One region of the Peribacillus sp. RS7 genome, then DNA from elsewhere that is predicted to be linked to it. Evidence: riboswitches for the same ligand, from Rfam matches in the RefSeq annotation. Region 1 holds a riboswitch; the other holds the start of a gene.
What was found. A riboswitch is a leader RNA that binds a small molecule or an ion and turns the genes downstream of it on or off. The one in region 1 is predicted to bind S-adenosylmethionine.
Positions count from the first base shown of each region.

Region 1 (16,516 bases):
AGGAAAGAGAAAATGTCAATGAAGGTTAAAGCATGAAGAAAAGAAAAATATATATGGGCCTGCTTTTCATCGCAATTCTCGCTTTTTCAGTGGTGTTCATTCAGTTGAATATGGATGCGAATTCTAAAGTCGAAAAAGGGAAAGACGTCGATGCCATTACGGATAGCCATGAGAAAATAGAAAAAATGCTCGGAGAAATGACGCTTGAAGAAAAAGTTGGGCAGCTTATGATGGTCGGTTTCAGGGGAACTGAAAAGAGCAGTGAAATTACGGAGCTTATTGAACAAAAACATATCGGGGGCGTCATTTATTTTGACCGCAATATGAAATCACCTGAACAAGTGGCTAAGTTATCCAATTCGCTTCAGCAAACGGCAGATCAAAGTACACTTTCGCTTCCGCTGATGGTGGCCGTCGATCAGGAAGGCGGGAACATAATCCGGATGAGGGAACGGGTATCGCCACTCCCTTCGCAACAGGACCTTGGGAAAAATGCATCTGTGGAAGACATATACAAGGTGACAAAATTGAATGGGGCAGAACTGGGTTCCATGGGGATTAACATAAATTTCGCCCCGGTTCTTGATCTATCGAAAACGGATGAGCGCTCATTGGGAAAAGATCCGGAAAAGGTTTATCAATACGGAAAGAAAGCCATTCAAGGCTTGAATGATGTATCCATAACGGGTGCATTGAAGCACTTTCCCGGAAACGGACGCAGTGAAATCGATCCGCATGTCGAAACATCGTCCGTGGAAGCAAACCAACTTGATCTGGAAAATTCGGATATTTATCCTTTCAAGCAAATCATAAGTGAAATGGATAACCAAAAGTTTTTCGTGATGGTGACCCACATTAAATATCCAGCCTATGATAAAGAAAAACCGGCAAGTCTTTCAAAAGTCATCATAGAGGACCTGCTTCGGGGAAAACTTAAATATGAAGGGCTTGTGGTCACGGACGATTTGGAAATGGGAGCTGTGAACAAGTATTTCTCCTATGAGGATATGGGGAAGCAAGCAATCCTTGCAGGAGCTGACTTATTACTCGTCTGTCATGAATATTCCCATGAGCTTGAGGTATATAACGGATTACTAAAAGCAGCAAAGACAGGGGAAGTTCCGATGGATAGGATTAACGAGTCAGTGAAAAGAGTTTTGACATATAAACTCTTCAATATGAAGCAAACGAAGGCTGACCCGGATCAAGCTGAAAAAGTGGTGAAAAGTCCTGAAAGCATGAATTATATTGAAAGTCTGAATTTGGATAAATAAAAGGGACACCGCACTCTCAACAGGATGCTTTTGTTTAATTCTGTAGATAGAGGGAATACTATATATGACTAACTTGAAGGAGGAAACTCACATGCCATCAAACAAAATGCTTGGAACCGTCCTGATAGGAGCTGCCGCATTTCTAATGCGCAATAAGAAAACTCGTGAAAAAACCATGACTCAAATAAAAACACTGGCCACACCAGAAACAATTGACAAGGTTAAGAGCCAATTCCAATCAATGACTAAATCAAAATCAAGTAACCCATCCGTACGTTAAGGTGAAATGACCACCCCATTAAGTTGTTCTTAATGGGGCGTTTTTTTTGCTTAATATCCAACAATTACAACGATTAAAATCCAGCTGTGAATTCATCAAGCCGGTAAAAGGAAAATGAAAAAGCACCCGTTGCTTTCGAAGACCTTTGACAGGTCTTTCAAAAGCACAAGTGCTTTCATGAATGTTCAATGATCATTCAGCTACATCTTCACCGTCATCTTCTTTATTGAACCAAAGCGGATCCTCATTATCGACTTCACCATTATAATTAATCAGGATTTCTTCTCCTGCTTTTATGTCGGTGTAAGCAAAGAAATCAAACGTATGATTCTTAAAGTTTATGTCATACGTAGCGTTTGGGGTATAAGAATGATTAAACAGCATGCCATAACCTAAAAGCATGGCAGTATGGTTAATTCCATATTCAAACGCATAATCAGCAAGCAATGTTTTCTCTATGAAGACATGCTCCTCGTTTGGGTAAGCAATGACAGGTGCTTCATGTAAAAGCTCACCTTTTTTAATGTCCTGTGTTGCGAATACGCCTCTATTGAACTCACCATCACTGAGTGTGGAAGTTTTAACTTCAATCATGTTCGTCACCTACTTGTTCTATTCAATATAGTCCAGATCATCTAAGCTTGACAGTTAATAAGGAGAAAAGCAACTATTTTACGGAATTAATCATTTTCTCATTTAAATGGCACTAATGTATTTATTGAGGCTTAACCTTTATTTCATAGGTTATACGTAGGACTTAATAATTCACGAGAAGGACAAATCAAATTCCGGACGGTCGAAATATACGAAGTCTGGTTATCTTTTTTTACTTTTTATTATGATGTATCGGAAAATCCATAGTTATTCTAAAATCCAAACTCACGAGTAAATGATTCAAACTCACGAGTAAATGCACCAAACTCACGAGTAAATGATTCAAACTCACGAGTAAATGCGCGAAACTCACGAGTAAATGCGCGAAACTCACGAGTAAATGCACGAAACTCACGAGTAAGTGCGCCAACTCACGAGTAAATGCACGAAACTCACGAGTAAGTGCGCCAACTCACGAGTAAATGCACGAAACTCACGAGTAAATGCGCGAAACTCACGAGTAAATGCGCTAACTCACGAGTAAATGCGCTAACTCACGAGTAAATGATTCAAACTCACGAGTAAATGCGCTAACTCACGAGTAAGTGCGCCCACTCACGAGTAAATGCACGAAACTCACGAGTAAGTGGGCCAACTCACGAGTAAATGCACGAAACTCACGAGTAAGTGGGCCAACTCACGAGTAAATGCACGAAACTCACGAGTAAGTGGGCCAACTCACGAGTAAATGCGCGAAACTCACGAGTAAATGCACGAAACTCACGAGTAAGTGGGCCAACTCACGAGTAAGTGCGCCAACTCACGAGTAAATGCGCGAAACTCACGAGTAAATGATTCAAACTCACGAGTAAATGCACAAAACTCACGAGTAAATGCGCGAAACTCACGAGTAAATGCGCGAAACTTACGAGTAAATGCACGAAACTCACAAGTAAATGCACGAAACTCCGTATAGCATGGATATTCATTACAGTACATACGAAAAAACACCTCCGCTAAAAGTGAAGCTAGGGAGGTGTCGTTCATATAGGTAAATCCCTTAATTCACACCGACAGCTGTAAAGGCATTTTTGACAGCTGTGACTTCGGCACTGGTTGAACCGTATAAATCAGCTGCAGCTTGTACGACTGCCGCTTTGGCTTGTGAAAAAGTTGATGAGGAAGTTAAATAAGTCGTGTTTGCCCGGTAAAAGATTGTCCCAAGTTTATCGATACCGATCCCGGAGACGGTCACGCCATGGTGAGTGCCGCCTGCAGAGATCAAATAGGCTGCCTTATTTATGATTCCGCTGTTCGTGTGGACTCCGCCATTATCACCCGTACCCGTATAACGGTTCGAATAATGGTCAGGGTCACCATTCAATGTTGGGTTAGCCATTGAACGGAGTGCATCACCAGAAGTTTTAGGTGTGTAAATATCTTCTCCAATCAAATAATCCGCTTTGGCACTTTGATTCTTAAATTCGACCACTGTGCCAAAAATATCAGAAATCGCTTCATTCAAAGCACCAGATTCATATTGATAGGTAAGATTCGATTCAGTGGAAGTCACAGCATGCGTCAGTTCATGTGCAACGACATCCAGACCGCCTGACAATGGGATGAACGTCGTGCCATCTCCATCACCGTAAACCATTTGGGTGCCATCCCAGAAAGCATTATTGTATCTCGAGCCATAATGAACGGTTGATTTCAGGATGGTTCCATTTCCATCATAAGAGTCCCGTCCAAATGTGGATTTGTAATAATCATAAGTTTTACCCGCATAAAAATGAGCATCTACAGCAGCTTTATCGGTAGAAGTGGTAAAAGCATTTGTTGTGTTGGAAAAGAGTGTACCAGGTAATCTTGAACGGTTATTGGCATTGTAAGTGAAAATGCCTTTGCCGCGTGTATTGTCTTGTAAATAGTAATTACCGTTGGATAAGGTAGTGTTCAACGACACGGTGTTGTTTAATACTCCTGTGCCCGTTCCTACGGAATTGGTTCCCGTCACTTCATCCAGGGTATTATATTTATTCAGTATTTTCCCCGTTTTGACTGAGATGAAATAATTATGATTTCCTGGTTCCGGACTTAAGAAATTCAAATTGACTTTATATACATAATCCGCCTTGCCTTCATTTGCGTATACATATAGCTCAGATTCAGGGGATTGTTCATAGGCAGGAGTGAACCCCAGATCTGCTTCCGCTATTTTGATAGCTTCTGATTTACTGATGCCTTTTTTAGCCTTTTTCCCTAATTTCGTGTTTAGATTGGCTTCGACCGTACCGGATACGACCGTTAAAACCCCTTTAGCGTCAATCAATACTGATTGTGTAGAATTCCATACAGGTACCCCTTTATAGGTTTGTTGCAATCTAAGGACGGTATTGCCAAGTTCATCCTTGCTTTCTTTCTGGATAATGAAGGAGTCTTTCGCCTTTTGCTTTTCTAGCTTGTAAGACTTTTTATTTTCGTCAAAAAAGGTAAGAATGATATCTTCTGCCGTTTGCTTCGATGGGTCCGTAAGTTTCCCAGACTTGAATTCTAGCGAATCCTTATGCTTATTATACTTTTCAACACTTAACACATTTTTTGCCGCTAAAGCTTCTTGATGGGGAATAGCAGAAAATAATAGACCGATGGATAGTGCAGTTCCTAAAAATACCTTACTTTTCATAACACTCAACTCCTTCATGAGAATACCTCATTTTTACATTTGCTTCATATATTATCAAATGGAGAAAACACGCAAAAAATATGACAATTAAAGGAATAAAATGGAGAAAAATGGTTTTTAATAGAAATATTCTTTCGGGATATTCTTCTAGTAATATTTGGAATGTATTTAAATTGAATCAAATGAATAAAAAGTGCAAAAAAACTTGGCATAAAGTGCAAAAAAACGTGGCGTAAAGTGCAAAAAGTTTTGTCAATTATTGCGTTTTTTCTGTTAATTTGTTGAATATTGCGGTTTTGTAAATCTGGCATGAAAATTGCATATATATTCAGGTAGGGAATTCAGGAAGGGTTCAGAAAGGAATATTCGAATTGTAAATTAGGTCTATTTGAAAGTCTATGAAATAGGAAAATTTATTAAATGGATTTCCCCATACATGTAAGCGCTATAGAAAGGGATGAAAATTTATGATACCAAAACAAGAAAATGACGTCTTTCAGCATCCTCCACAGCAAGAAGGACAAGAATTAAAGCGCGGTTTAAAATCCCGACATTTAACGATGATTTCCATTGGAGGGGCAATCGGCACAGGGCTGTTTCTTAGCAGCGGGGCAGCCATTCATACAGCTGGGCCAGGCGGCGCATTACTTGCTTATGCCTTAGTTGGGGCAATGGTTTACTTCGTTATGACAAGCTTAGGGGAACTTGCAGCCTTTATGCCGACAAGCGGATCATTCAGTACCTATGGATCGAAATTCGTCGATCCGGCATTTGGGTTTGCCTTGGGATGGACGTATTGGTTCAATTGGTCGATGACCATAGCGGCAGAGTTGGCAGCCTCAACAATGATCATGAAATTTTGGTTTCCGAATAGTCCATCATTGTTGTGGAGTTCATCATTCTTGGTGCTCATTTTCCTATTAAACTATTTATCGGTTAAAGGGTATGGTGAAGGCGAATACTGGTTTTCCTTCATAAAAGTTACAGCCATCGTTATTTTTATAATCGTTGGGATATTAATGATTATCGGCATTATGGGCGGCGAAGCAGTAGGATTTAAAAACTTCACCGTCGATGACGCGCCATTCCCGGGTGGGTTCATGGGTGTCTTCATCGTGTTCATAGCGGCTGGCTTTTCTTTTCAAGGTACTGAAATCGTCGGCGTGGCTGCCGGTGAAAGTGAAGATCCTGCACGGAATATACCAAAGGCCATAAAAAGTGTCTTCTGGAGAATCCTGCTTTTTTATGTATTGGCAATCTTTGTGATAGGACTTCTTATCCCTTATACAAGCTCAAGTTTACAAGGGGATAACGTCATGGTAAGCCCGTTCACGCTCATATTTGAAAAGGCTGGAGTGGCCTTTGCAGCTTCACTTATGAATGCGGTCATTTTAACAGCGGTGTTATCAGCAGGTAACTCTAGTCTGTATGCATCTACGCGTATGCTATATTCCATGGCAAAAGATGGCCAAGCACCGCGTATTTTTGCAAGACTTAATAAACGAGGGGTACCGGTTGCAGGAATGATTTTGACATGTTCCATCGGTATGCTAGCCTTTTTAGCTTCCGTATTCGGTGATGGTAAAGTGTATATTTGGTTAATGAATGCCATTGGAATTACAGGATTCATCTTTTGGCTGGGCATTTCCATCAGCCATTATCGTTTCCGAAAAGCATTCATCGCTCAAGGCCATTCATTGGAGAAGCTGCCATATAAGGCATTATGGTTCCCGATAGGTCCGATCTTTGCCATTGCAATTGGCTTGATCGTCATCCTGTCCCAAAATATCCAAGCCTTTTTCTCCGACCAGATTGACTGGGGCAGTGTTATAGCCGCGTACCTAGGAATCCCGCTTTTCCTTGGTTTATGGTTTGGCTATAAACTGGTAAGAAAGACAAAATTCGTTAAAATTGATGAAGTCGAGTTTGACTTCGACAAAAAATACGAATGAACAAGCTTAAAGTAAAAGCCGGACAATTTGTCCGGCTTTTACTTGTTTTCTATAGGCTCATTATCAAAAGCTAGGAAGCTGATTCCTAGCTTTTTATTTTTGTTAAATGGAAATTTATACAAATTTACTGGGAGGTGTTATATGATAATCGTAAACTCTGCTAAATTGCATGTACAGAACGACGGAGAAAGCTTTTAATATTTCCAATGGAAAGGGAAGGTGCACGGCTGATGACCTTATTGACTCATTTAAAAGTATTGGACTTTTCAACGTTACTGCCAGGCCCATTTGCCACTTTGATGCTAGCGGATTTAGGAGCGGACGTTTTGAAAGTAGAGAGGCCGGGAGAAAAGGATTCATGGGGTGTGAACCAATATCTTAACAGATCGAAGAAGTCGATCACACTTGATTTAAAACAATCTGAGTCCATCGAATCCGTAAAAAATCTAGTGAAGGAATACGATATCGTCATTGAACAATTCCGTCCAGGTGTCATGGAACGCCTAGGACTGGGGTATGAGGCATTAAAATCGATCAATCCGAAGCTGATTTACTGTTCCATCACTGGCTTCGGCCAGACAGGTCCCTATAAAGACCGACCGGGACATGATATCAATTATATTTCGATTGCAGGCTTATCAGGCTATTCCGGTACGAAAAAGGACGGCCCGGCAAAAAACGGAACCCAAATAGCAGATCTTGCCGGAGGCTCACTGCATGCTGTTATCGGTATATTATCTGCAGTCATTTATAGGGAAAGAACAGGAGAAGGCCAAGCCATCGACATCAGCATGACCGACTGCAGTTTTGCCTTGAATGCCATATCCGCACCTCTGAATTTACAAGGGGGCCTCGAGCTTGAACCAGAAAAACTGATGTTAAACGGAGGGTCCTTTTATGACTTTTATGAAACGAAAGATGGACGCTATTTTTCGGTAGGAAGCCTTGAGCCCCCTTTTCGAAAAGCATTATGTGAAGCGATCGGTGCACCCGAATTGTATGAACTGAGCATGAAAAGCAATGAAGAAAGCGGAATCAGGTTTAAAACGGCCATCCGACTTGCTTTCCTCGAAAGAGATTTTCATGAATGGCAGGAAATATTCGCTGATTTCGAGGCCTGCGCAGAACCAGTGCTGACCTTCACTGAAGCGGCCGAACACCCCCATTTGAAGGAGAGGGGAATGATTGTCGAGGTACCTGACGGAAAAGGAAATGCCCAGAAGCAAATCGCATGCCCGATTAGGACATCGGTTTTCACCCCTGAATATAAACATGCAGGCTTGAGGCCAGGACAAAACAACGCAGAAATTCTTCGCACCCCCAATCGCTAAATAATGATGTAAAGGCTATCACTTTTCCGGATTTTTTTGAAAAGAGATAGCCTGTTTTTTTGAAGGGCGAAATAAGTTGGAGTTAGGTCGAATTAAGAAGGAAACAGCCGAATTAAGCTGGAAACAGCCGAATTAAGCAGTGGAAGAACCAATTGTTCTCTTAACACTGACGGAAAGCAACATACTACTACTGTGAAAATTTACTAGTTATAACTATTTTGGACAGGGTATCAGAGTAACATCCCAGTAATAGGGTGTTTGAGAAAATTGCTCTGATAAGGAGGGGTGATTAACATGTTTGGTCTCTCTGATATCATTAAATTTCTATTTTCCTTTTTTTTGATCTTGCCGATCGTTACGCTGATACATTTGAGCGGGCATATTTTCTTTGTTACGATCTTTGGGGGATCAGAAAAGAAAATCTTGATCGGTTGTGGTAATAAACTTTTCGCCTTTCGGAACATAGAGGTGAGGAAATATTATTTTTGGAATGGGACTTGCGAGTTCAAAGGATTGAAACATGATAATCGATTGACGAATACGCTGATTTATTTAGGGGGGGCTATCTTTAATTTAGTCAGCATGCTGATCATATATAGCTTAGTGTATCAGAATATCCTGGATAGCTCGGTAATCTGGTATCAATTTATCTATTTTTCTTTCTATATTATGTTTTTCTCCTTGTTTCCGATGTATTTCTCTGACGGGTCGCCCAGTGATGGGAAGGCTGCGCAATTGGCATTGAGGAACAAACTGGAAGATAGGGTGACGGATGATATATTTGTGAAGAAAATGGATGATGAAGATAGCTGCAAGTAAAAAGGGGACGTGCTGGTGGGCGTTCTTTTTTTGTTGCTTTCAGCTTTAGGATTTATCATAAGGCTAAAATCTAGCCTTATGATGAATGTTTATATAACGGTCTAGGATTTTATGGACTGTGCTATTTTACTGCTTGACGATGAACTTGAAAGGACCAGAACAATGACCATGGCAATGGCAACCCCCGTTGCACCGATCCAGGTTATGGAAGCAAGGGATACATGTTCTACAGCAACACCGCCAATCCCAGCACCGGCAGCCATGGCCAATTGCATCATCGACTGATTGAGACCGAGCATGACTCCTGATGATTCAGGCTCAAGGGTGGCTAAATGATATTGCTGTGTCGGCCCTGATGACCATGCCGCGAACGACCATAATGTAAGGATTGTCAAAACGCCAATCAATGAATTTGTAACGATGGACAACATGATGATCATCACAATATGCAGCGCCATACCGCCGATTAGTGTAAATGATACACCCCATCGATCCGTACTATATCCGCCAAACTTTGATCCAATCAGGCTGGCGATTCCGAATATAAGCAAAGCTGTGCTAAGTAGTGCGTCACTTACCCCTGATACAGTTAGCAGGTAGGGAGATAGGTAGGTATAAGCAATCGAGTATCCGCCTAGCCAGAAGAAGGTTATCGATAATCCAAGGGCAACTTTCCTTTTTTTTAGAAGCGCCAGCTGTTGGAGAAGAGGTACCGGTTTATCCCCTTTGGTAGGCGGAATGGTAAAGAATAAAACGATCATGGCAATCAGGCCGAATAGGGCGATTCCGCCAAAGACAGATTTCCATCCGAATGCATCCGTCATGATTCTTCCAAGAGGTACCCCAATGATAAGGGAAGCTGTAAACCCCATGACCACTGTCGCGATAGAACTAGCTTGTTTGTCTGGCGGAGCAAGCTTAGCAGCAATATTCAAAGCGGTGACAACAACTAATCCTGCACCTAGAGCCATGATTATGCGGGCAAATAGAAACGGTCCAAAGCCTGGTAATAGGAAGGCAAGGAGATTGGCGACTACGAATAGTCCAAGTGAGTACAACATTAATTTTCGTCTATCTAAACTTGCTGTCAAAGCCATAAGAATGGGGGTACCGATTGCGTAGACAAGGGAGAAAATTGTAATGAGCTGTCCTACGGCAGCAAGGGTCACTCCAAGAGAATCCGCAATCTTATCTAAAATCCCGGATATGATGAATTCGGATGTTCCTACTAAAAAACTGATAATCGCCAACATGTAAATTTTCCATGTATTAAGCAAATAGATTCACTCCTCATTAATGATTTATGGTTATATGCAAAGACATATCGGAATATGTTAATATGTATGAATAAAAAAATAAACATATCGTGAAATGTCGAATTGTTAAAAGGAAAATAAAACCTAACCCACTAAGGCAGGGATCAGGTTCATTTTCATACTTCTTCTTTCAAGAAATCAGTAATTTTTGAGATTGCATCTTCATCTCGTTTGTAATACGTAAACTTTCCTATCCGCTCCGTCTTGATCAATCCTGCTCTAAGAAGCATCGAGAGGTATTGAGAGGCCGTGGATTGGGTCATGTTTAATTTTTCTGTAATCTGACTTACACAAACGCCGGTTTCCTTCATATCTATTCCCTCATGAGGGGTGAAGTGGAGTTCAGGCGCCTTGAGCCATTGTAAGATTTGCAACCTGGATTCATTGGATAATGCTTTAAATATCTCGATTGTTTTCATACATTTCATTATATCGAGAATTATCGATATGTCAAATGATTAATAAAAAAATCATTCCCATACTTCTTTTGCTACATCAACGACGAACTTCAACTTTTCCCACTGCTGTTCTTCCGTTACCTTGTTGCCGTGATGGGTGGAAGCGAAGCCGCATTGCGGGCTTAAGCATAATTGTTCGAAAGGAACGAAGCGCGAGGCTTCTTTAATGCGTGCCTTAACAGCTTCCTTGTCTTCGATTTCTCCATTTTTTGAAGTGACGACCCCTAGAACGACACGCGCCCCGCCATTTGGAATGTATTCCAATGGTTTGAAATCCCCTGAGCGATCATCGTCATATTCCAAGAAGAATCCATCCACTTTTTCTTTTGCCAATAATGTTGGGGCAATACGGGCATAGCTTCCTTCAAATGCCCATGTCGACTGGTAGTTTCCACGACAAAGGTGGGTGGTGACTACCAGGTCTTCTGGTTTGCCTTCCAATGCGCCATTAATTACACGCAGTGCTAAATCAATTAATTGTTCCCTCGTATATTTTCCCTCTTTGAACTGGAAATCCGGAGCTGAAAGCCTGGCAATATATACATCATCCAATTGAAGATAACGCACTCCTGCATCATAAAAAGCTTTCAAAGCATGCTGATACGCTTTGACGATATCATTTGCATAGTCTTCGATATCAGGGTAGACGTCTTCATTTTGAACACCTACAGCAAATAATTGATTGGGACTGGGAATGGTTTGTTTGGCAACGGCACGTCCGTCCACAATTTTGTTCAATTCAATAAAATCACGAATGAAGGGATGTTCAGGATTGAATGAAACCTTTCCGGTATTGCGAACGTTATATCTCTCTGTTTCCACACCATCGAAAGTTAGTCCTTTTTCAGTAACATATCCCTCGATTCCATTTAAATGTTCGAGGAAGTCAAAGTGCCACCAGGTCCGTCTGAACTCACCATCCGTCACAGCCTCTAATCCAACTTCAATCTGTTTATCGACAATCCGATTGATTTCTTCGGTTTCAACTTCACGAAGTCGTTCCGCTGAAATTGTGCCATCCTTAAATTGCTTTCTGGCAATATGTAAACGTTCCGGTCTTAATAAACTCCCGACGTGGTCCGCCCTAAAAGGCGCTTTCGTTAATGTGATTGACATGTTGCATTCCTTCTTTCCTTTTATAAAATAAAAAACCTCTTCTTAAAAATAAGAAGAGGTGTTGGCAGCATAGCTATTTACTCTTCTTATCTTCAAGTTTTTACACTTCTGGAATTAGCACAGTACATGATTAGTCTGTTGCTGAGGCATCAAAGGGCCAGTCCCTCCACCTCTCTGGATAAGAGTTGTCTATTAAATTAATTATGACTATACAGGTAGTTTTTACAAAGGTCAAGGGTTGAAGGTGGAAGATTTAGAATATATCGATTATTAACTCGGGAAATGTTAACTGCATCCGTGAACCCGGCATATGTTATAACCGACGTTCCTTATGAACTGTGATATTGAAAGTTGGAGGGGAATACCAGGATGAATGCATTCGATCCATCCAATATATTTGGAAATGGCATACCGATAACGGTAACTGCAGCTATGATAGAGAGTATCATAAAGATGAAATCATCTGATCAGGATATTAAAGTCGAGATTACGCCAAAGCATATAGTGCTTTCCGGAACGACGGAAGTGAAAAAAATGATGTTTAAGAAAAACGTAGCTTTCAGGATTACATTAAAACCGGTTCACGTGGAAAAAAGAACGATCTCATTTGAATTAGTGGAAATGGAACCGATTGACAGGAGTTTCATCAACCAAAGGATATTTAACAGACCGCCATTTTTTGAATTTGAAAATAGAATGATCAAAATGAATGTTAGTGCTTGGAACATCGTTAGAAAAATCCCGGTCGGCACAATTAAATCATTTGAACTTGTCGATGGTGCATTGAAAATGAAACTTTCTTTATGATGGATCGTTTTTAGCCGCAATATATAAAGGGGATGCCAGGTATGTTAGTGTAAGGATGGATAGGGTGGCGATTCATTAAAATGTGTTTGAAAAACCAAGCTCTTTAAAATATACTGAATTACTAAAAGTTTTAGTTTTTCCAGAGATAAGGGGGAAAATAATGAACCAGAAGATTTTGCCTGCTTCGGCAAGCATGAAGGATTTCGAAAGATTCTTAGAAAGTTCCTATGAAATAGGCGTGTTTCTTGATTTGCATATATCACAATTGAAAAATGTAAGTATGATGGCAAAGCAGCATAATAAGAAAATGATTTATCATGTCGATTTGATCCATGGCATAAGAAGTGATGAATATGCGACAGAATTCATTTGTCAGGAGTATAATCCATATGGGTTGATTTCGACTAAATCAAACGTTATTTTGAAAGCGAAGCAAAAGGGGGTCATTGCCATCCAGCGAATCTTTTTAATAGATTCACATGCGTTGGAGAAAAGTTATAAGCTGGTGCAGAAAACCAAGCCGGATTATATCGAAGTTTTGCCGGGGGCTATGCCGTGGATGATAAAAGAAGTGAAGGAACGACTACAAACACCCATTTTTGCAGGCGGTCTCATCCGTACTTCTGATGAAGTACTGAACGCCCTTGATGCTGGAGCGTCGGCAATCACCACTTCCAAAACTGAATTATGGGATATCGTCTAATAGGATAGAACGAGGAATTTGAAAAAAATTACAGAAAAATAGATTAATTTTTCACAAAATAATTGACAGCGTTTTCACAACCTAGTATATTTTACATTACAAGTTAATATATGTGACGGAGACTAGGAGATTCACAACAGATCTATTCATAATTTTTTTATGAGGATAGTTCTGCTGTGAATCTCCTTTTATTTGTTTGCAAGGTTTTTAAATTATCAGGGGAGGGGTTTTATTCATGACTCCATTTTGGGGAGAAGTAGTAGGCACAATGATTTTAGTTTTATTCGGAGCAGGTATTGGAGCGGGTTCATCCTTAAAGGGATCTTATGCTAAAGATGCCGGTTGGATCGTTATCACGATTGCGTGGGGACTGGCTGTCACCATGGGTGTTTTTGCAGTGGGATCCATAAGCGGGGCGCATTTAAATCCGGCGGTCACAGTAGGATTTGCCATTATTGGAGAGTTTCCATGGAGTGATGTACCTGGTTACATCGTTGCCCAAATGATTGGCGCAATCCTGGGGGCAACTCTAGTATTCCTGCACTATTTGCCACACTGGAAAGCTACTGATGATCCAGGAACGAAGCTTGGTGTGTTTGCGACTTCACCTGCTATCCCACATACATTTTCCAATCTATTAAGTGAAATGATTGGAACTTTCATCCTTATTCTTGGTTTATTATTCATAGGTGCCAATGATTTTACAGAGGGTTTGAACCCATTCGCTGTCGGTTTATTAATTGTCGTGATTGGGATGTCACTCGGGGGAACGACAGGATATGCCATAAACCCGGCCCGTGATCTGGGGCCCCGCATCGCTCACTTTTTGCTGCCGATACCGGGTAAAGGCAATTCGAATTGGGGCTATTCATGGATTCCGGTAGTTGGACCGATTGTTGGGGGTTCACTTGGTGCCGTTTGTTATAAAGCATTCTTTTTAGGGGATATAACAGTAGGATTTTGGTCTGTTTTGGGTGCAAGCTTGGTACTATTGGTATTAGCCTATGCATTTGGGAAAAAGCAGTCACATGAATTGGAAAGCAGGAATATCGCTAGTTAATTAAAAGGAGGGGCATACACTATGGAAAAATATATTTTATCATTAGATCAAGGAACAACAAGTTCTCGGGCGATTTTATTTAACGAAAAGGGGGAAATCGTCCATTCCTCCCAAAAGGAATTCACGCAGCATTTCCCTAAACCAGGCTGGGTCGAGCATAACGCCAATGAGATTTGGGGATCGATCCTGGCAGTGATTGCCGGTGTACTATCGGAATCCGGTGTAAAGCCAGAGCAAATTGCTGGTATCGGGATTACTAATCAGCGTGAAACGGCAGTCGTTTGGGATAAGGAGACAGGTACTCCTGTTTATAATGCGATTGTATGGCAGTCAAGACAAACAAGTGAAATCTGTGATGATTTGAAGGAAAAGGGACTTAATGATTTATTCCGGGATAAAACGGGATTGTTGATAGATGCATATTTTTCCGGAACGAAAGTGAAATGGATCCTCGATAATGTGGAAGGGGCACGACAAAAGGCGGAGGAAGGCAAGCTGTTATTCGGTACCATCGATACTTGGCTAATCTGGAAGCTTTCAGGAGGCAAGGCTCACGTAACGGACTATTCCAACGCATCCCGGACATTGATGTACAATATTCATGAACTGAAATGGGATGAAGAACTGCTGGAGATATTGACTGTACCGAAGTCGATGCTGCCGGAAGTAAGACCATCATCCGAGGAGTATGCACGTACGGTCGAGTATCATTTCTTCGGCCAATCTATTCCGATTGCCGGAGCAGCCGGTGATCAGCAGGCTGCATTATTTGGCCAAGCCTGCTTTAATGAAGGAATGGCCAAAAATACGTATGGCACAGGCTGTTTCATGCTCATGAATACAGGGGAAAAGGCTGTCAGTTCCGACCACGGACTATTGACGACCCTTGCTTGGGGATTGAATGGGAAGGTCGAATATGCACTGGAAGGCAGTATATTCGTAGCTGGCTCCGCAATCCAATGGCTGCGAGATGGTCTGCGGATGCTTCATGATGCCAAGGATAGCGAAGCCTATGCAAAACGGGTGGAAAGTACGGATGGAGTATATGTAGTGCCGGCTTTTGTAGGCCTTGGAACTCCATATTGGGACAGTGAAGTACGGGGAGCCGTTTTTGGTTTGACGCGCGGTACCTCCAAAGAACATTTCATTCGTGCCACACTTGAATCACTTGCGTATCAAACGAAGGATGTCCTTGATGCAATGGAGGCGGATTCAGGAATCGAGCTGCAGACATTGAGAGTGGATGGCGGTGCAGTCAAGAATGACTTCTTAATGCAATTCCAAAGTGATTTATTACGGGTGCCTGTCGAAAGGCCGATCATAAACGAAACTACGGCATTGGGGGCTGCGTATTTAGCGGGACTTGCTGTCGGGTATTGGAAGGATCAAGAAGAAATTTCTCGGCAATGGGCGGTGGACAAAACCTTCAAACAATCCATGGCAGAGCAAGATAGTGATAAATTATATGAGGGCTGGAAAAAAGCTGTACACGCTGCAATGGCGTTTAAATAAAAAAACAAGGTGATTTCTTTCTCAAATGAGCTGGAGTATGCTATACTGAAATCAAGTTAATAACTCGGCCGGAGAACAGGAGAGACCATGAATGCGTTATCGTGAATTCGATAATGTGCATTTATGGTCTCTCTTTTTTGTTTTTAAAGGCAGATTAGGGATATTAATATCTATATGAATGAGAAACTATGAGAACAAATGAACCAATTGAATATAAGCGAACTCACGAGAAAACAGCGCGAACTCACGAGTAAACGTGCAGAACCACGAGTAAGCAGCACGAACTCACGAGTAAACAGCACGAATACACGAGTAAATAGCGCGAATTCACGAGCAATTCAAGCTACACGACAATAGAGAGCATTACTTAAAGGAGGAGTCAGGGATGAGGTTTTCAAATATATATCGGGAAGAAACAATCGAACTTCTGAAAAAGGAAAAATATGATGTAGTTGTCATTGGTGGGGGAATTACCGGTGCAGGAATCGCCCTGGATGCAACGACCCGTGGGATGAAAGTGGCATTGGTTGAAATGCAGGACTTTGCGGCAGGTACTTCAAGCCGCTCGACAAAACTGGTCCATGGCGGTTTAAGGTATTTGAAGCAAT
Region 1 covers NZ_CP168135.1:1,471,809-1,488,324, reverse strand. Annotated here, with positions in the region: gene nagZ (beta-N-acetylhexosaminidase) at 33-1,274, shown strand; gene ACDZ29_RS07710 (hypothetical protein) at 1,366-1,554, shown strand; gene ACDZ29_RS07705 (SET domain-containing protein) at 1,747-2,148, opposite strand; gene ACDZ29_RS07700 (hypothetical protein) at 2,381-2,563, opposite strand; gene ACDZ29_RS07695 (hypothetical protein) at 2,949-3,137, opposite strand; gene ACDZ29_RS07690 (M4 family metallopeptidase) at 3,209-4,834, opposite strand; gene ACDZ29_RS07685 (amino acid permease) at 5,302-6,786, shown strand; gene ACDZ29_RS07680 (CaiB/BaiF CoA transferase family protein) at 6,993-8,117, shown strand; gene ACDZ29_RS07675 (hypothetical protein) at 8,412-8,936, shown strand; gene ACDZ29_RS07670 (MFS transporter) at 9,038-10,213, opposite strand; gene ACDZ29_RS07665 (helix-turn-helix transcriptional regulator) at 10,369-10,671, opposite strand; gene ACDZ29_RS07660 (5-methyltetrahydropteroyltriglutamate--homocysteine S-methyltransferase) at 10,723-11,826, opposite strand; SAM riboswitch class I at 11,910-12,011, opposite strand; gene ACDZ29_RS07655 (hypothetical protein) at 12,196-12,633, shown strand; gene ACDZ29_RS07650 (glycerol-3-phosphate responsive antiterminator) at 12,794-13,336, shown strand; gene ACDZ29_RS07645 (MIP/aquaporin family protein) at 13,572-14,396, shown strand; gene glpK (glycerol kinase GlpK) at 14,418-15,908, shown strand; gene ACDZ29_RS07635 (glycerol-3-phosphate dehydrogenase/oxidase) at 16,294-16,516, shown strand, end outside.

Region 2 (16,516 bases), 2.0 Mb from region 1:
TAGGCTATTTTAAGCACCATATTGGATAGGCTTTTCTATAATAATATAGATTAGTTATATAAATAATAATTCATTACGGAAGGGCTGAAAAGTTGACTACTTTAAGTAAAATGTTCGATTTGACTAATAAAACGGCAATCATTACCGGTGGCGGTAGGGGACTGGGCAAACAGATCGCCATGGCGTTGGGGGAGGCAGGAGCTAATATAGCCATTGCCTCACGAAATCTTCCTTTATGTAAAGAGGTATGCGAACACTTGCAATCAATGGGGATTAAGGCAGTTGCCTTTGAATGTGATATCACGAAAGAGAGTGATATTGATCATGTGGTACAGGAAACGGTTGCCCAATTCGGTACGATTGATATTCTTGTCAATAATAGCGGCACGTCCTGGTCAGGGCCGCTATTTGATCTTCCCAAGGATAAGTGGGAAAAAGTATTGAATGTAAATGTTACAGGTACTTTCCTGTTTTCGCAGGCTGTAGCGAAGATCATGAAGCAGCAAAATTCCGGAAAAATCATAAATATTGCATCTGTGTCGGGTCTTGGCGGGACGTTTCCAGAGCTATTGGATACCATAGCTTATAACACCAGTAAGGGTGCCGTCATTACATTGACTAAGGATTTAGGGGTAAAGCTCGCTAGGTACGGTATCCAAGTCAATGCGATAGCACCTGGATTTTTCCCGACTAGGATCACAAAGAATATTCTTGAAAAGTCCAACTATGACATATTAGGTAAAACTCCGGCAGGCCGGTTTGGCAATGATGATGATTTAAAGGGAGCTGCCGTATTTTTAGCCTCAAAGGCTTCTGACTATATGGTTGGTCATGTTTTGATCATTGACGGGGGAATATCGGCAGTAGTATAAACGGAGGAGAAGGAAGGAAGATATATATGGCGGAAAAATCAAATTTTTTAAAAGGACTTAAACTGATAGGCACACAAAAAGAGCAGCAGCTGAATGATAAAATTAAGGATTTGCTAAATAATCGTGAGTTAATAGAAAGAATAAGCGATAATGCACAAATGCAGATTCCAAGAATAAATAGGATGCAGGAAGAATCAGAAAGAATGTCCATCATCATGAATTATCCAACAAAAAAAGATGTGGCGAGTGTAGCGAAATTAATCATCCAGCTCGAAGAAAAGATTGATAGGTTAGAAGAGCTGGTCTATACACTAGTTGAGGATAGAGAAGGGACTGTCAAAGGTAATTCTTCATTACGCAATAAACGGAATGCCAATTCATCGCGCAGTATGAAAAAGAAATCAAGATTGGAATCCAATGAAATGGAAGGGAGTAAAAAAAGGATATCGGATTTTATAAATAACTCTTTATTGTTAAGTGCACAGTTGCCTGAGTTCGATTCAATTGGACAGGGGAATTCAAATGGCTAAGCGGAAAGTGCCGAAAATTCAATCCGAATCCATAACTAAATGGAAACATTTAATGGATATTCCCAATCAGCCAATGCCTGAAGTGGGACTGACGCCGAAAATAGCGGTGTGGAAAAAAAATAAATCAACGCTTTGGTATTATCCGTCAGCACAAAAAAAATATGATGTACCGGTTTTTCTTATATATTCACTAATCAATACTCCTTTGATTCTTGATTTGTCCCCAGGGAATAGTTTAATAGAATCTTTTGTAAATGAAGGTTTTGATGTGTATTTGCTTGATTTTGGAAGCCCGGGCTTTGAAGATGGTGAAATATCGATCGAAGATTATATCATCGATTATATTCAAAAAGGGGTGCAGCGTGCATTACGCCACTCTGGAGCATCAGAAATTACAGTTATGGGATTTTGCCTCGGCGGTACAATAGCCGCAATATATGCTGCTATTGCAGACGAGCCAATCAAGAATTTGATCCTCTCCGTTACACCGGTAGATTTCAGTGCCTCAGAATTTTTTGATAAATGGCAGGAAGCGTTAAAGGAAGGTACCGCGAATTTTGACGAGACGATCGACATTTATCAAACGATCCCAGCCAGTGCAGTCAAATATGGAATCCGGTTAATTACATCTCCAATCTATTTATCACCCTATTTATCTTTATTGAATCAAGCGGATGATGAGGAATACGTCCAAAATTGGCGCCGCTTCAATGCTTGGGCTAATGGGCATGTACCATTATCCGGAGCAGCCGCAAAACAAATAACCAAAGAACTTTTGATAAAAAATAGCTTAGTTAATGGTGGTTTCAAGGTAAGGGGAAAAAAAGCGAAGCTATCAAAAATTGATGCTAGTGTTTTGGTCATAGCTAGTAAGTATGATCGATTGGTCCCACAGGAAATGATTTATCCGGTAATGGAGCATTTAACATGCAAGGATAAGACATTCAGTCTACTGAAAAGTGGACATGCTGCAAAACAATATTCGGGTCAACTCCCATCTTATTTGAAGGAATGGCTACCAGGGCGTTCTTCCCCAATTCAATAGGTTACTAGGGGGTGCGAAATGTACGTTTTGAACGACAATGAGTATAATAACATCATGCCGGTTGTAGAATTTATGGTCTTTGCGTCATTGATATTTTCAAAATTCTTTGCGACATTCCCAGATTATTAAAGTGAAATAAAAGTAAGGGCTGGCTCAGTATGTAGAGCCGGCCCTAATGTATTATTGATAATATTTCACTCGTTCTTCAAGTGGTGAGACGTCTTTATCGCCAGGCTCTGCAGTGGGTTTTCCAAAAGGCATTTGTGCGATGAGTTTCCAATCGCGTGATATATCCCATGTCTTTCTCACCTCGTCATCGATTAAAGGATTATAATGCTGAAGACTTGCACCAAACCCCTCAATTTCCAAGGAAGTCCATACGACAAATTGTAAAATGGCAGATGATTGGTTAGACCAAATCGGGAAGTTTTCGGCATACGTTTTGAATTGTTCTTGAAGCCTTTCTATAATGGCCTGATCTTCAAAGAATAAAACCGTACCATAACCATTTTTTAATGACTTCATTTTTTCTTCCGTTTTTTCAAAATCTTTGTCACCGACTGCTTTTCTTAATGTTTCTTTTGTGATATCCCATAATTGGTCGTGGCTTTTCCCGGTTAAAACAATCACTCTTGCACTTTGTGAGTTGAAAGCGGAAGGGGAATATTGAACGGCATGATCGATAACTTCCTTAATCCTTTTATTAGGGACGACACTTTCCTTGCTAAGGGAATAATATGAGCGCCTATCTTCAATTGCACTTGAAAAATCTTTAGCCATATATCACACCTCCATTAATTATACCGACTTATTTTGACCTGATATTATTATTTTATTAAGTGAATGGTTTGAAATATTTGAATCAGGAATGGTTGACAAATTTATAAATGTCGTTTATCTTTAATTCAAGATATTTTTATTAAAAGTGTTGTGTATAACAGATTAGATACCTCGAATTCGAGATATTATTGGCGGATAATTCATCTCCTTAAGGGGAGATTTATAAAGATAGGAGTGGTACGGATGGAATTAAAAGGATTACATCATGTTTCGGCGATTACAGCTAGAGCGGGAAACAACTTTGAATTCTACACGAAAGTATTAGGGATGCGATTAATCAAAAAAACTGTGAATCAAGATGATATTCGTGTGTATCACTTATTTTATGGAGACCAAATTGGTTCACCGGGAACGGAACTGACGTTTTTTGAAATTCCCAATGCTGCCCGCACTCATGAAGGAAACAATAGTATTTCAGAAATTTCTTTACGGGTGAGGGATGATGAAGCACTCGATTATTGGAAAAAACGGTTTGTGGAATCCAAGGTTGATCATGATGAAATATCAACCCGTTTTCAAAGGAAGGTTCTTTCTTTTAAAGATCCTGAAGGGCAAAGGCTTCTTCTTGTTTCCGATCAGGATAATAAAGGCGTTCAAGGAGGGTTACCATGGGATGGAAGCCCGGTTCCGCAAGAGTTTTCCATACTAGGATTAGGACCAGTTAAACTTACTGTACCCAATATTGAACAAACGCAAAGCGTTCTTACCGAAGTATTGGGGTTCAGGAAATCAGGCACATACCCATCCTCAATTAGGGGGCAAAATCCGATTGTCGTTTACGAGACAGGTGAGGGAGGAACAGGAGCGGAAGTCCATGTCGAAGAAAGGAATGACATTCCCCGAGAACGATTGGGGAGAGGCGGAGTACACCATGTTGCCTTCCGGGTGGATAATGAAGTAGAACTGAGAAAATGGATAGAAAAAATTAGTGAATCGAAATTCGTGAACTCGGGATATGTGGACCGCTTTTATTTTCGTTCACTCTATTTTAGGGAGCCGAATGGCATATTATTTGAACTAGCGACTGATGGACCTGGTTTTGCAGTGGATGAAGCAGAGGAGCACCTAGGTGAGAACCTCGCACTGCCACCATTTTTAGAATCGAAAAGAAAAGATATTGAATCGAATTTAAAACCCCTGAATACTAAATCAACAAATTAATCAAAGGGAAAGGAAGTAATCGGCATGCGAAAGCAAAATGCAGGAATACATCATATAACCGCAATTGTAGGCAATCCTCAAGAGAATGTGGATTTTTATGCTGGAGTATTAGGAATGCGTATGGTGAAGAAAACCGTTAATTTTGATGATCCAGGCACCTATCACTTATATTTCGGAGATGAATCAGGTTCACCGGGTACTATCATCACTTTCTTTCCTTGGCCTGGGGCATACCGAGGGACAATTGGCTCTGGACAAGTGGGGATTACGACATATGCCATTCCGGAAGGTTCAATGGGCTTCTGGGAAATGCGTTTGGGTAAATTTAATATAGACTTTGAAAAGTCATCACGTTTCGGTGAGGAATATCTGAAATTCCAAGACCCACATGGTTTACAACTTGAACTGGTTGAGCGTAAAGAAGGTAAAAATAGCGAGTGGTCATTCGGCGGTGTACCAGCTGATAAGGCGGTCAAGGGATTCGGCGGTGCTGTATTATTTACGTCAAAACCGATCAAAACGATGGAACTATTAGAGGAAGTGATGGGCCTGCAAAAGATCGGGGAAGAGGACGATTTCATCCGCTTCAAATCCACATCGGACATCGGAAATTTAATAGATGTTAAAAAAACCGTTTTGCCAAATGGGAAAATCGGAGTAGGAACTGTTCATCATCTGGCATGGCGTGCAAGCGATAATGAAGATCATAAAGAATGGAGAGAACATATCGGTAACAATGGCTATGGCGTGACCCCATTTACAGACCGTCAATACTTCGATGCCATTTATTTCCGGGAAGATGGAGGCATACTCTTTGAAGTTGCCACAGATCCACCTGGCTTTGCTCATGATGAGACGAAGGAAACGATGGGTAGTAAATTGATGCTGCCGCCATGGCTGGAAGAAAAAAGGGGAATCATGGAGAAAACGTTACTGCCGGCAGTGCCGAGAGTACTAGAGGAGGATAAATGATGAAGCATATTTTTCAAAAAGGAAGTAATCCAGAAGCTCCGTTACTTTTGCTTTTACATGGTACTGGAGGAACGGAAACAGATCTCTTGCCATTATCGGAAATGGTTTCACCGGGTTCATCCGTATTGAGCGTACGGGGAAATGTACTTGAAAATGGAATGCCTCGTTTTTTCCGCCGGTTAGCTGAAGGGGTTTTTGATGAAGAAGATTTGATTTTCCGTACGAATGAGCTTAATGACTTCTTGGAACTAGCGTCCGGACAATATGACTTCGACCGTGACAGAGTGGTAGCATTAGGTTATTCTAATGGTGCAAATATAGCGGCAAGTTTGATGTTCCATTTCGAAGGGGCACTACAAGGAGCGATTCTTCATCATCCAATGGTGCCTAGACGCGGGATTGCTATGCCGTCACTCTCAGAAATACCTGTATTTATTGCTGCAGGTAAAAACGATCCGATTTGCCCGGCAGAAGAAACGGATGAACTTAATCAACTTTTATTGCAAGCTGGTGCTTCGGTGGAAGTTCACTGGGAAAATTACGGTCATCAGTTAACACGTTCAGAGGTCGAGGCAGCAGGTTCATGGTTTCATAAGAACTTTATATAAGAATGAAAGAGGGAATGAAGATGATTTCAGTAAATCCTGAAAGTCTGACTGAACGGGAAAATTATAAGTTTTTGACTGGAAGCATTATACCGAGACCCATAGCTCTGGTTACGACACAATCCGAAACCGGTACCATCAATATAGCGCCGTTCAGCTTTTTTAACATAGTCAGTTCAAATCCTCCGATGATTTCCATTTCTGTTCAACGGAAAGAAGGAGTTTCAAAGGACACTGCCCGAAATGCAATTCAATCAGGGGAATTCGTTGTTCATATCACTGATGAAAACAATGTTGCTGATGCAAATCGAACGGCCAAGGAACTCCCATCGGATGAAAGTGAATTGGGCCTGACCAATTTCACGACGGCTGTTAGTGATAAGGTATCCGTACCAGGATTGCAAGAAGCGAAGGTACGCTTTGAATGTACATTAGAGCATGCGATTCCATTGGGAGGTTCCCTAGATAAACCTGGTTGTGATTTATTGATAGGGAAAATAGTCTGCTATCATATAGAGCAAGATATTTACCATAATGGCCGAATTGACCAGAATGGGCTTAAACCTGTAGCAAGATTAGCGGGTCATACTTATACAAAACTAGGGGAATTATTTGAAATGGAACGACCTTAAGTGATAAGAAAGAAAAAATGGCGTCATCTTTTAAGATGTCGTCATTTTTTTATACCAAAATTATTCCCGGTTAGAATTATCTGCAATTCTAATACGGTGAGCGACTGTACCAAAACAAGCAATCATGCCGGAGGTGACAAAATCGTCTGAATGTAAAGGGAATTCTATATATTCCAAAACAAAACTTGACAATTTTTTCATAGATTGATAAAGTTATAAAAAATTAATTTCTTATCCAGAGAGGTGGAGGGACTGGCCCTATGAAACCTCAGCAACAGGTCTGCTAAGACACTGTGCTAATTCCAGGGGGTGAAACCTTGATAGATAAGACCGTACGTTTTTATTTGTCAGTAGCGCACTCTTTTTAGAGTGCGTTTTCGTTTTTTCTGGATGCAGGATAAAGGAGAGTATGAATGGAGAACAAAAGGAAACAGGAATTTCAAAGGGAAATGAAAACACGGCATTTAATCATGCTATCGCTTGGCGGGGTGATTGGAACAGGTTTGTTCTTAAGTTCGGGTTATACGATTCAGCAGGCTGGCCCGTTTGGCACCATCCTTTCGTATCTGATTGGAGCATTAGTGGTTTATCTAGTCATGCTATGTCTAGGTGAACTGGCAGTACATATGCCCGAGACAGGTGCGTTTCATAGCTACGCAGCCAAATACATCGGACCAGGGACAGGGTTTACAGTAGCCTGGTTATATTGGCTAACCTGGACTGTTGCACTAGGTTCGGAATTCACGGCTGCAGGATTGTTGATGCAGCGATGGTTTCCATCAATCAATGTCTGGATATGGAGTGCTCTATTTGCCATATTGGTTTTGGCATTAAATGCTTGGACCGTTAAGTTTTTCGCTGAATCCGAATTTTGGTTTGCGTCTATAAAGGTAATTGCGATTGTGATATTTATTATTTTGGGAGCAGCGACAATGGTAGGTTTTATTCCAATGACTAACTCACAATCAGCACCGCTATTTTCCAATTTTACAAGTGCAGGTTTATTTCCGAATGGTGCTTTTGCCATTATAATGACGATGCTTGCGGTGAATTTCGCATTTTCTGGAACTGAATTAATCGGAATTGCAGCTGGAGAAACTGTGAATCCAGAAAAAACGATACCAAAGGCAATCCGCATGACATTATGGAGATTGATCATCTTTTTTGTAGGAACCATCGTTGTATTATCCGCATTATTGCCTGTTTCGGATGCAAGCGTATTAGAGAGCCCCTTTGTTGCAGTTCTTGAACGAATTGGAGTGCCATATGCAGCGGATATCATGAACTTTGTTATTTTAACTGCCATTTTGTCTGCTGCAAACTCAGGTCTATATGCCTCTTCCAGAATGCTTTGGTCCCTTGCAGATAAGAAAACGATATCACCTATATTTGCAAAATTAACAAAAAGAGGTGTTCCGATAAATGCAGTCATTTTCAGTATGTTGGGTGGTGGCTTAGCCTTGTTTTCGAGTATTATTGCACCGGATACGGTGTATATCGTCCTTGTATCCATTTCGGGTCTAGCCGTGGTTGTAGTTTGGATGAGTATTAGCGCTTCACAGTTCCTATTCCGAAGACGTTTTATAAAAGAAGGAAATTCAGTAAATGATTTGGCTTATCGTACACCATTATATCCGTTCGTACCAATCGTTTCTTTCATGCTTTGTCTTGCTTCTTGTATAGGAATTGCCTTTGACCCTACACAACGGATAGCACTTTATTGTGGTATTCCATTTATTTTGTTTTGCTATGGAACTTATTATATTACACAATCTTCAAAGAAAAGAGGAGTAAAATCATGAAGAATAAAATAAACCCAATTGACGCTATTTTACGAGATCATTCAGTCATGATTCTGGACGGAGCTCTAGCTACAGAGCTTGAGCGGTATGGATGTGATTTGGACGATCCCCTGTGGTCTGCACGAGTATTACTTGAAAATCCAGAAGTGATTTATAAGGTTCACTCTGCTTATTTTCGTGCTGGAGCGGACTGTGCGATAACTGCAAGCTACCAAGCCACCGTTGAAGGTTTCTCCCTGCGTGGGATACAAGAAAAAGAGGCCATGGAGTTAATTCGGAAAACGGTGTTACTCGCAAGGAAAGCAAGGGATGATTATTGGAAGGATGAAACGCAAACAAATAGACCTAAGCCATTGGTTGCTGCATCAGTTGGACCTTATGGGGCTTACCTTGCAGATGGTTCAGAATATGTAGGAAACTATGGTGTTTCAGATGAAACCTTAGCAGAATTTCATCGCCCAAGAATATCAGCTTTGATTGAAGCAGGTGCTGACCTCTTAGCATTTGAAACGATTCCATCCCTTCAAGAAGCAAAAGTATTGGATTCATTATTGAAAGATTATCCAGAAGTGTATGCTTGGCTATCCTTTTCCTTGAAAGATGAGAAAGCGATAAGTGACGGTACATTGCTGGAGGAGTGTACGAGGTTGTTTGAGGAAAATGAGCAAATTGCAGCGATTGGCATTAACTGTGCACCAGTATCAGTTGTCACGGAAGCTATCAATGTGTTGAGTGCAAACACGAAAAAACCAATTATTGTTTATCCGAATTCTGGTGAAACTTATAATCCGGATACCAAAACATGGCATGGTCAAGAATCTTGTAACAAGTTCGACCTGAAATCCGAAGAATGGCACCATGCAGGGGCACGTTTGATTGGAGGTTGCTGCAGAACGGCACCTCATCATATTGAAGAGATTTCAAGAAAGTGGCGACCATCTGAGGTGGTATCCTCATAGCCTTTTTTCTGGATTTCAAACTGTTTTTATAAGCTGTGTAAGAAGTGGGAAAACCCCCCCTCTCGTCTTGTAAAAAATAAAAAGAACAGGAATCGTCTTAATCAGGCGGTTCCTGTTCTTTTTGTCTATTCATTCAGATTTGAGTTATTGAAAGGAAAGGGAGGATTGCTTATTGTTTCTAGGGGCCTCTGAAATAAGTGATTCGTTTCATGTATGCACTTGACCGAATTGCGCCTACTTAACGGTGGTTGCAGATCTTGCCGCTTGATTGCTTGGATCATGATGTACAATTAGACGAATATTGAACGAGAAAGGAGGGATTTGGAAATATTAGGTGCTATCTCTCGGGATTTAGAGAGTAATGTATCCGGTTTGCAGCAGGTTTAGATTCACCTTTACTTTTTTAGCCAAACTGCTTAAGGCAACAATGTAAAACAGCCTTCATTAAAGCAAGAAACAATGAGATGTGAGTCAACCTTGAATGAAAGTTCCTTATTAACAAAATGATTCACGATCAGTAAAAAGGGAAATTAAATCATATTTTTTTTACGCTTGGGAAAACTAAACAAACAAGAATAGAAAGGAGAGAATGAATATGAGTCGTGGTAAAAATTTTAATCACAAAGAAAAAGGACATCCAGGGAATTTACCTAATAATAGAATAAGCGAAGAGAAAGAACACAGTCGACAATATGAACAGATAGAGGATATTGTCACACATGAAGCTTTTAAAAATCGGGAAAAAGAAGACGAGATGCCTTAATTTATTGGGAAGCAGTATATAGTTTAGTCATTTTTTAAATATGCTCATAAGATAGTACTAGCAAGGTATTGCAATTTTATTGTTTGCTTAAGCAATTTCCTATTCTTTTAAGGCTTATAAAATTTCGCTTTCCGAAAAACAGCACATGAATAATAACGTATGTTCCACTTCATGATGATTCCAACATTCAGCTTCGTATTTTCTTTTAAAGATTTCATTAATTTCCATATATGAGATTGGGAAAAAACCATGAGCTTTGCTATGGTTTTTTCTGTCATTGCAAATAATAAAGAGGGAAAGTCGGAGTGATTAAATGTAAATAAGCGAAAAAATGGAGGGAAAACGGAAGAATTACAAAAAAATCTGTTAAATTTTTTTTGTAAGAAGAGTGGAAATCAGGATAAAAATAATGGAGGATCTATGATAAGACGACTTTCTTCTATTAAATGATAAAAAACCTCCAACTTACTTTCTCGGGACATTGGTTTATTGCAGAGCCCAGACCAGTTAGTAGTATAATCTATTTGTACACATATTATCTTGTCATAAAAAAATAGCGATCATTTTAGTCATGAAAGTGCGAACTTCAATAACGAGGACAACTTATCCTAACAAAAGTTAAGGGAGTTCATGTTCTTAAAGAATCTATCAAGCCTACCATATCCTAATTTTCCAAGTAAGTTAAATCCCAACTATCAGGAGATAGTGCAATAAGTCCACTTTATAACTATAAGACCCTGCTTTATGTCATACGGTTCTGTCCCTCATAAATGTTTCAGGAAAATAGCAATTTGATTTCGTATATTTGTTGCTAAATGAAAGGTTATATCAGATTCCACTTACCAGAACTTAGCCCAATGGCTCTTTTGTTTTATTAAGTTTATCTCGATTTACTTCCACTTCTCGCTTAGCTCTAATAAAAGCAATAAATTGAATCGTTTCTTCTTCAGAAAGAGAAATTCCATCGACAGAAAGCTTCATATTTGATAAATCGGTTAATTCCAAGACCTGAAGTGATTCTGTGGAAACCTCTTTAGGCAGAGAAGCTGGATAATCTACTCTACCTAGAAGATAATCGGTGGATGTATCATATAAGCCGGCTAATAAATTAATCGTTTCTAATGAAGGGCGGCGGTGGCCCGATTCGTAACCTGCATAGGTACTCTTGGCGATTCCGAGCCTGTCAGCCGTATATTGCAAAGACCACCTTTTGCACTTCCTTAATGTAGTTAATCTATTTAATATCATTTTTATTACTCTCCTTTTATATAAATCCATTATACCATCATATGACAATAAAGTGTACGCGTAATGAATAACTTTAGCTTGATTTCACACTTGAACAGAACTATAATTACATGTGATGTACGCGTAACATGAACATTTACAATGAATACATCCTTTCTGAGATGCTTAGAATGATTGGGATACAGGGAGGCTTTATAGGGGGTAGTAAATTGGAGAAATTGAAGTCAAAAATTAAGAAGTTGATGTTAATTACTACCGGTGGTACAATTGCATCGTTAGAAGGGGAAAATGGACTGGTTCCAGGGATGAAAGCTGACGAAATTTTAGGTCACCTTCCGGGATTAGATATATGTCAGATTGATAGTAAGCCTTTGATGAATATCGATAGTACAAATATGCAGCCGGAAGATTGGACAGAAATGGCACAATCCATCCATGAGCACTACCATGATTACGATGGCTTTGTGATCACCCATGGGACAGATACGATGGCTTACACTTCAGCTGCGCTCTCATATATGTTACAAGATTTAGAGAAACCAATTATTATTACAGGTTCTCAAATCCCAATTGCCTTTAAAAAGACGGATGCCAAAAGAAATATCTCTGATGCGATTCGGTTTGCTTGTGAAGATATTGGAGGCGTATATGTAGTTTTTGATGGTAGAGTTATCCAGGGTACAAGGGCCATTAAATTGAGAACGAAAAGCTATGATTCGTTTGAAAGTATTAATTATCCTTATATTGCTTCCATATCAAAAGATAAAATTGAGTATCTTAAGCCAGTTCAATCAACAAAGAATAAGGAAGCCAAGTTAGATGCTTCCATTTGTACTGATGTTGCTTTGGTTAAGCTATATCCGGGGATTAAGCCCGAATTCTTTGATTTTCTGAAAAATCAATACCGGGGAATTGTAATTGAAAGTTATGGGAGCGGAGGTATTCCGTTTCAAGGAAGAAATATTTTAGAGAAGTTGAATGAGTTGGTCGAGTGTGGAATATCCATTGTCATTACTACCCAATGTTTAGAGGAAGGGGAGGATATGGATATATACGAAGTGGGACGAAAAGTAAATAAGAATGTCATCATTCGTTCCAGAAATATGAATACAGAAGCCATCGTTCCTAAGTTGATGTGGATATTAGCAAAGACACAGGATCCCAAAAAGGTGAAGGAATTGATGGAAACACCGATTGCAGAGGACATTACATTCTAGAACAAACAAAGGGGCAAGAGGAAATGTTGATAGATGAGAGAACATACCGAATTGAAAAAGACTTTCTTGGGGAAAAGGAAATTCCAGCAGATGTTTATTATGGAATACAAACTTTACGCGCTGTAGAAAATTTTCCGATTACCGGTTATAAAGTCAATGAAGAAATGATCCGTGCACTTGCTATGATAAAAAAAGCAGCCGCTTTAGCAAATATGGATACCAAACGCTTGTATGAAGGTATTGGAAACGCTATCGTTAAAGCTTCAGATGAAGTGATCGATGGAAAGTGGCATGAATATTTCATCGTTGACCCAATTCAAGGCGGCGCGGGCACTTCGATGAATATGAACATTAATGAAATCGTTGCCAACCGAGCGTTAGAACTTATGGGACACAATAAAGGTGAGTATGTTCATGTTAGTCCAAACAGCCACGTTAACATGTCACAATCGACGAATGACGTATTTCCAACTGCCATTCATTTATCAACACTACGACTATTAGAGCAGTTAATACAAACAATGACAAAGATGAGTACGGTCCTAAAGAATAAAGCAAAACAATTTGATCATGTTATCAAAATGGGTCGCACACATCTTCAGGATGCAGTGCCAATTCGTCTCGGGCAAGAATTTGAAGCATATAGTCGCGTATTAGAGCGGGATATAAAAAGAATCAGTCAATCACGTCAACATTTATATGAAGTGAATATGGGAGCAACTGCAGTTGGAACGGGATTAAATGCAGATCCGCGTTACATTGAAAATGTTGTTAAGTATTTAGCTGAAATCAGTGAATTGCCACTTGTCGGAGCAGAACATTTAGTAGATGCAACCCAAAATACGGATGCATATACTGAAGTTTCAGCTTCATTGAAAGTATGTATGATGAATATGTCTAAAATTGCTAATGATTTACGTTTGATGGCTTCAGGACCAAGAGCAGGATTAGGAGAAATCACTCTTCCAGCTCGTCAACCAGGTTCATCCATCATGCCAGGAAAAGTAAATCCAGTAATGCCAGAATTAATTAATCAAGTCGCTTTCCAAGTGATCGGGAACGATAATACGATATGCTTAGCATCAGAAGCGGGGCAACTAGAGTTGAATGTAATGGAGCCAGTGCTTGTATTCAATTTATTGCAATCTATCAGCATTATGAACAATGCTTTCAATGTCTTTACAGATTATTGTTTAGAAGGCATTGAAGCGAATGAGCAACATTTAAAAGATTATGTCGAACAAAGTGTTGGAGTGATTACAGCGGTCAACCCGCACCTTGGTTACGAAGTGGTTTCACGTATTGCGCGTGAAGCGATTTTAAAAGGAAAATCAGTTCGCGAGCTTTGTTTACAGTATGATGTGTTAACTGAAGAAGAATTGGATTTAATTTTAAATCCTTATGAGATGACAAAGCCTGGTATAGCAGGTGCATCTCTTTTCGATCGGGAATAACCAGTAAATTTGTAGAAGACATTAAACTATATAATTTTGTTGGTATGACTATGCCTATTGGACCATTGGTTTATAGGCATAGTTTTTTATTGTATAATAATATTTTAATATGAAATTTTGCTCATTCATACGCACACCTGCGTGCGAAGATAAAAAACCGAATATTCAGATTATAAATGAGGCTTGTAAGTTTATTTTGTGGTATTTTTGGCTATTGTCCTAAAAAATTAATCCCCCTTAGAAATACATCTAAAGGGGAAGCTTGAGCTAAATGTTTCCTTTATTAGCCTTTTACTACTTCCTGTCCACGAACATTCCATGTAAATGCAAAAACCACTACTGCTAGAACACAAGAAATTGTTATCAAAGTAAAGCCTGCATTCCAACCTGCAAAGTCCACTACATATCCCATAATGGCATTAGCCGCTACTGATCCACCTAAATATCCAAATAAGCCAGTCAGTCCTGCTGCAGTACCGGCAGCTTTTTTAGGAACTAAATCAAGTGCTTGTAGACCAATTAACATTACAGGCCCATAAATTAAGAATCCAATCGCAATTAGTGAAATAATATCAATCATTGGGTTACCTGCAGGGTTAAACCAGTAAACAAGGACTGCGATTAATACTCCTAGCATAAAGACAACCCCAGCCGGTCCACGACGCCCTTTAAAAACTTTATCCGAGATATAACCGCATAATAAAGTTCCCGGAATGCCTGCCCATTCATATAAGAAATAAGCCGTACTGGATTCGTCCATGTTGAAGCCTTTTTCTTCGCTTAAATAGGTCGGAGCCCAATCAAGTACCCCATAACGGACGAAATAAACAAAGATGTTTGCAATCGCAATCGCCCAAACCCATTTGTTATTTAAAACATATTTAAATAATATCTCTTTTGTTGTCAATTCTGTTTCAAACGTTTTTTTCATTTTATTTGGAAAATCATTACGATACTCTTCAATTGGAGGTAATCCAACTGATTGTGGTGTATCGCGTATTAAGATAAAAGAAATGATTGCGATTATAATAGCAACTATAGCAGGTAGTATAAAAATCCCTTCATAACCTGAATAAGAAGAACCCATAAATGTTGCAAAGATGGAGACACCTGCAATCGCCAATGGTGCCATTAAGCCACCACCCACGTTATGGGCAACATTCCATACCGCTGTTTTTCCCCCTCTTTCACTAACACTAAACCAGTGAACAAGTACTCGGCCTGATGGAGGCCAACCCATTCCTTGAAACCATCCATTAATGAATAACATGATAAACATAATTGCAACAGATGATGTGAAAAATGGAACGACGCCCATAAGTAAGCTAACAATTCCAGCAAGAATCAATCCTACTGGCAAGAAGTACCGTGCATTACTTCGGTCTGACACAGTTCCCATTACAAACTTACTTATCCCATATGAAATCGAAATGGCTGATAATGCAAGACCCAGCTCTCCAGTTGTAAACCCTTCCTCCTTTAAATATGGCATTGCCATGGTAAAGTTTTTGCGAATTAAATAGTACGCTGCATAACCAATGAAGATTCCGATGAAAACTTGTAATCTGAGTTTCTTATATTCAGAATCTATTTTATCTTCAGGTAATCTTTCCACTGGTAGGGCAGGCTTAAATAATTTGAGCATCCAATTCCTCCTTATTATAATTTTGAACCAAGTTAAGTATCGATGTTGAAACATAAAAAAACCCACACCTAAATAGCACCCTTTTTGTTTAAAAGGTCTATTAAAGCATGAGTCTCCAAATCTCCATCATCGTTAACTTGTAATAAATATACTATCTTTATAAGAAAACGCTGTCAACCGTTTTTTTTGTGCGGGTTTGGACAGTATCTGGCGTCATTTGCATCAAGTTAACCAAATAAAATTGTTTTAGTCGTAGTTTTAAAATCAGGACAATTAGAATGAAATGTGGTCCACTTGAAATGGCATGATCGGTATTAATCTTTCGATTGAAAGGGTCATTAAATCGAGATAGAGCTAAATCGTAACGATGTGTTATGTTTTATGGGAAAAACTAAATTAAGACAAGACGTCACAACTGTATGAAATGCAATGTCCCCTGATTGTAAATGGAATTCATAGCTTGAAGAAAGGCATTTATACTCGTTTTTACGGTAGATTCAGTAGCCTCTGCAAATAATGGCTACTTCATTCCCATCATTCCGGTTTCGTTCCTGAAACAAAACAGCAACTCTTAATCTTTTGAAATGCTCATCACTTTGAAAAGATTTTTTTCAGTACGAATGGCATGTGTCCAAAATCCCAACGAATATTAATAGTAAAGGTAAAACCAAATGGAATGATATAGGCAATTCATTCAGTAACAGTCTAAATCATTTGCACAGTATTATTTAGCCCAGTTTCCAAACGGCAAATAATTTTTGTTCCAAAAAA
Region 2 covers NZ_CP168135.1:5,117,331-5,133,846, reverse strand. Annotated here, with positions in the region: gene ACDZ29_RS25405 (SDR family oxidoreductase) at 111-872, shown strand; gene ACDZ29_RS25400 (hypothetical protein) at 899-1,402, shown strand; gene ACDZ29_RS25395 (alpha/beta fold hydrolase) at 1,395-2,447, shown strand; gene ACDZ29_RS25390 (nitroreductase family protein) at 2,628-3,227, opposite strand; gene ACDZ29_RS25385 (ring-cleaving dioxygenase) at 3,471-4,448, shown strand; gene ACDZ29_RS25380 (ring-cleaving dioxygenase) at 4,473-5,420, shown strand; gene ACDZ29_RS25375 (alpha/beta hydrolase) at 5,420-6,028, shown strand; gene ACDZ29_RS25370 (flavin reductase family protein) at 6,049-6,657, shown strand; SAM riboswitch class I at 6,886-6,988, shown strand; gene mmuP (S-methylmethionine permease) at 7,071-8,459, shown strand; gene mmuM (homocysteine S-methyltransferase) at 8,456-9,418, shown strand; gene ACDZ29_RS25355 (hypothetical protein) at 10,014-10,181, shown strand; gene ACDZ29_RS25350 (helix-turn-helix domain-containing protein) at 11,031-11,429, opposite strand; gene ACDZ29_RS25345 (asparaginase) at 11,660-12,646, shown strand; gene aspA (aspartate ammonia-lyase) at 12,670-14,100, shown strand; gene glpT (glycerol-3-phosphate transporter) at 14,384-15,745, opposite strand.
Region 2: linked by a shared signal. The riboswitch ahead of mmuP (S-methylmethionine permease) and the one ahead of ACDZ29_RS07660 (5-methyltetrahydropteroyltriglutamate--homocysteine S-methyltransferase) in region 1 are both predicted to bind S-adenosylmethionine.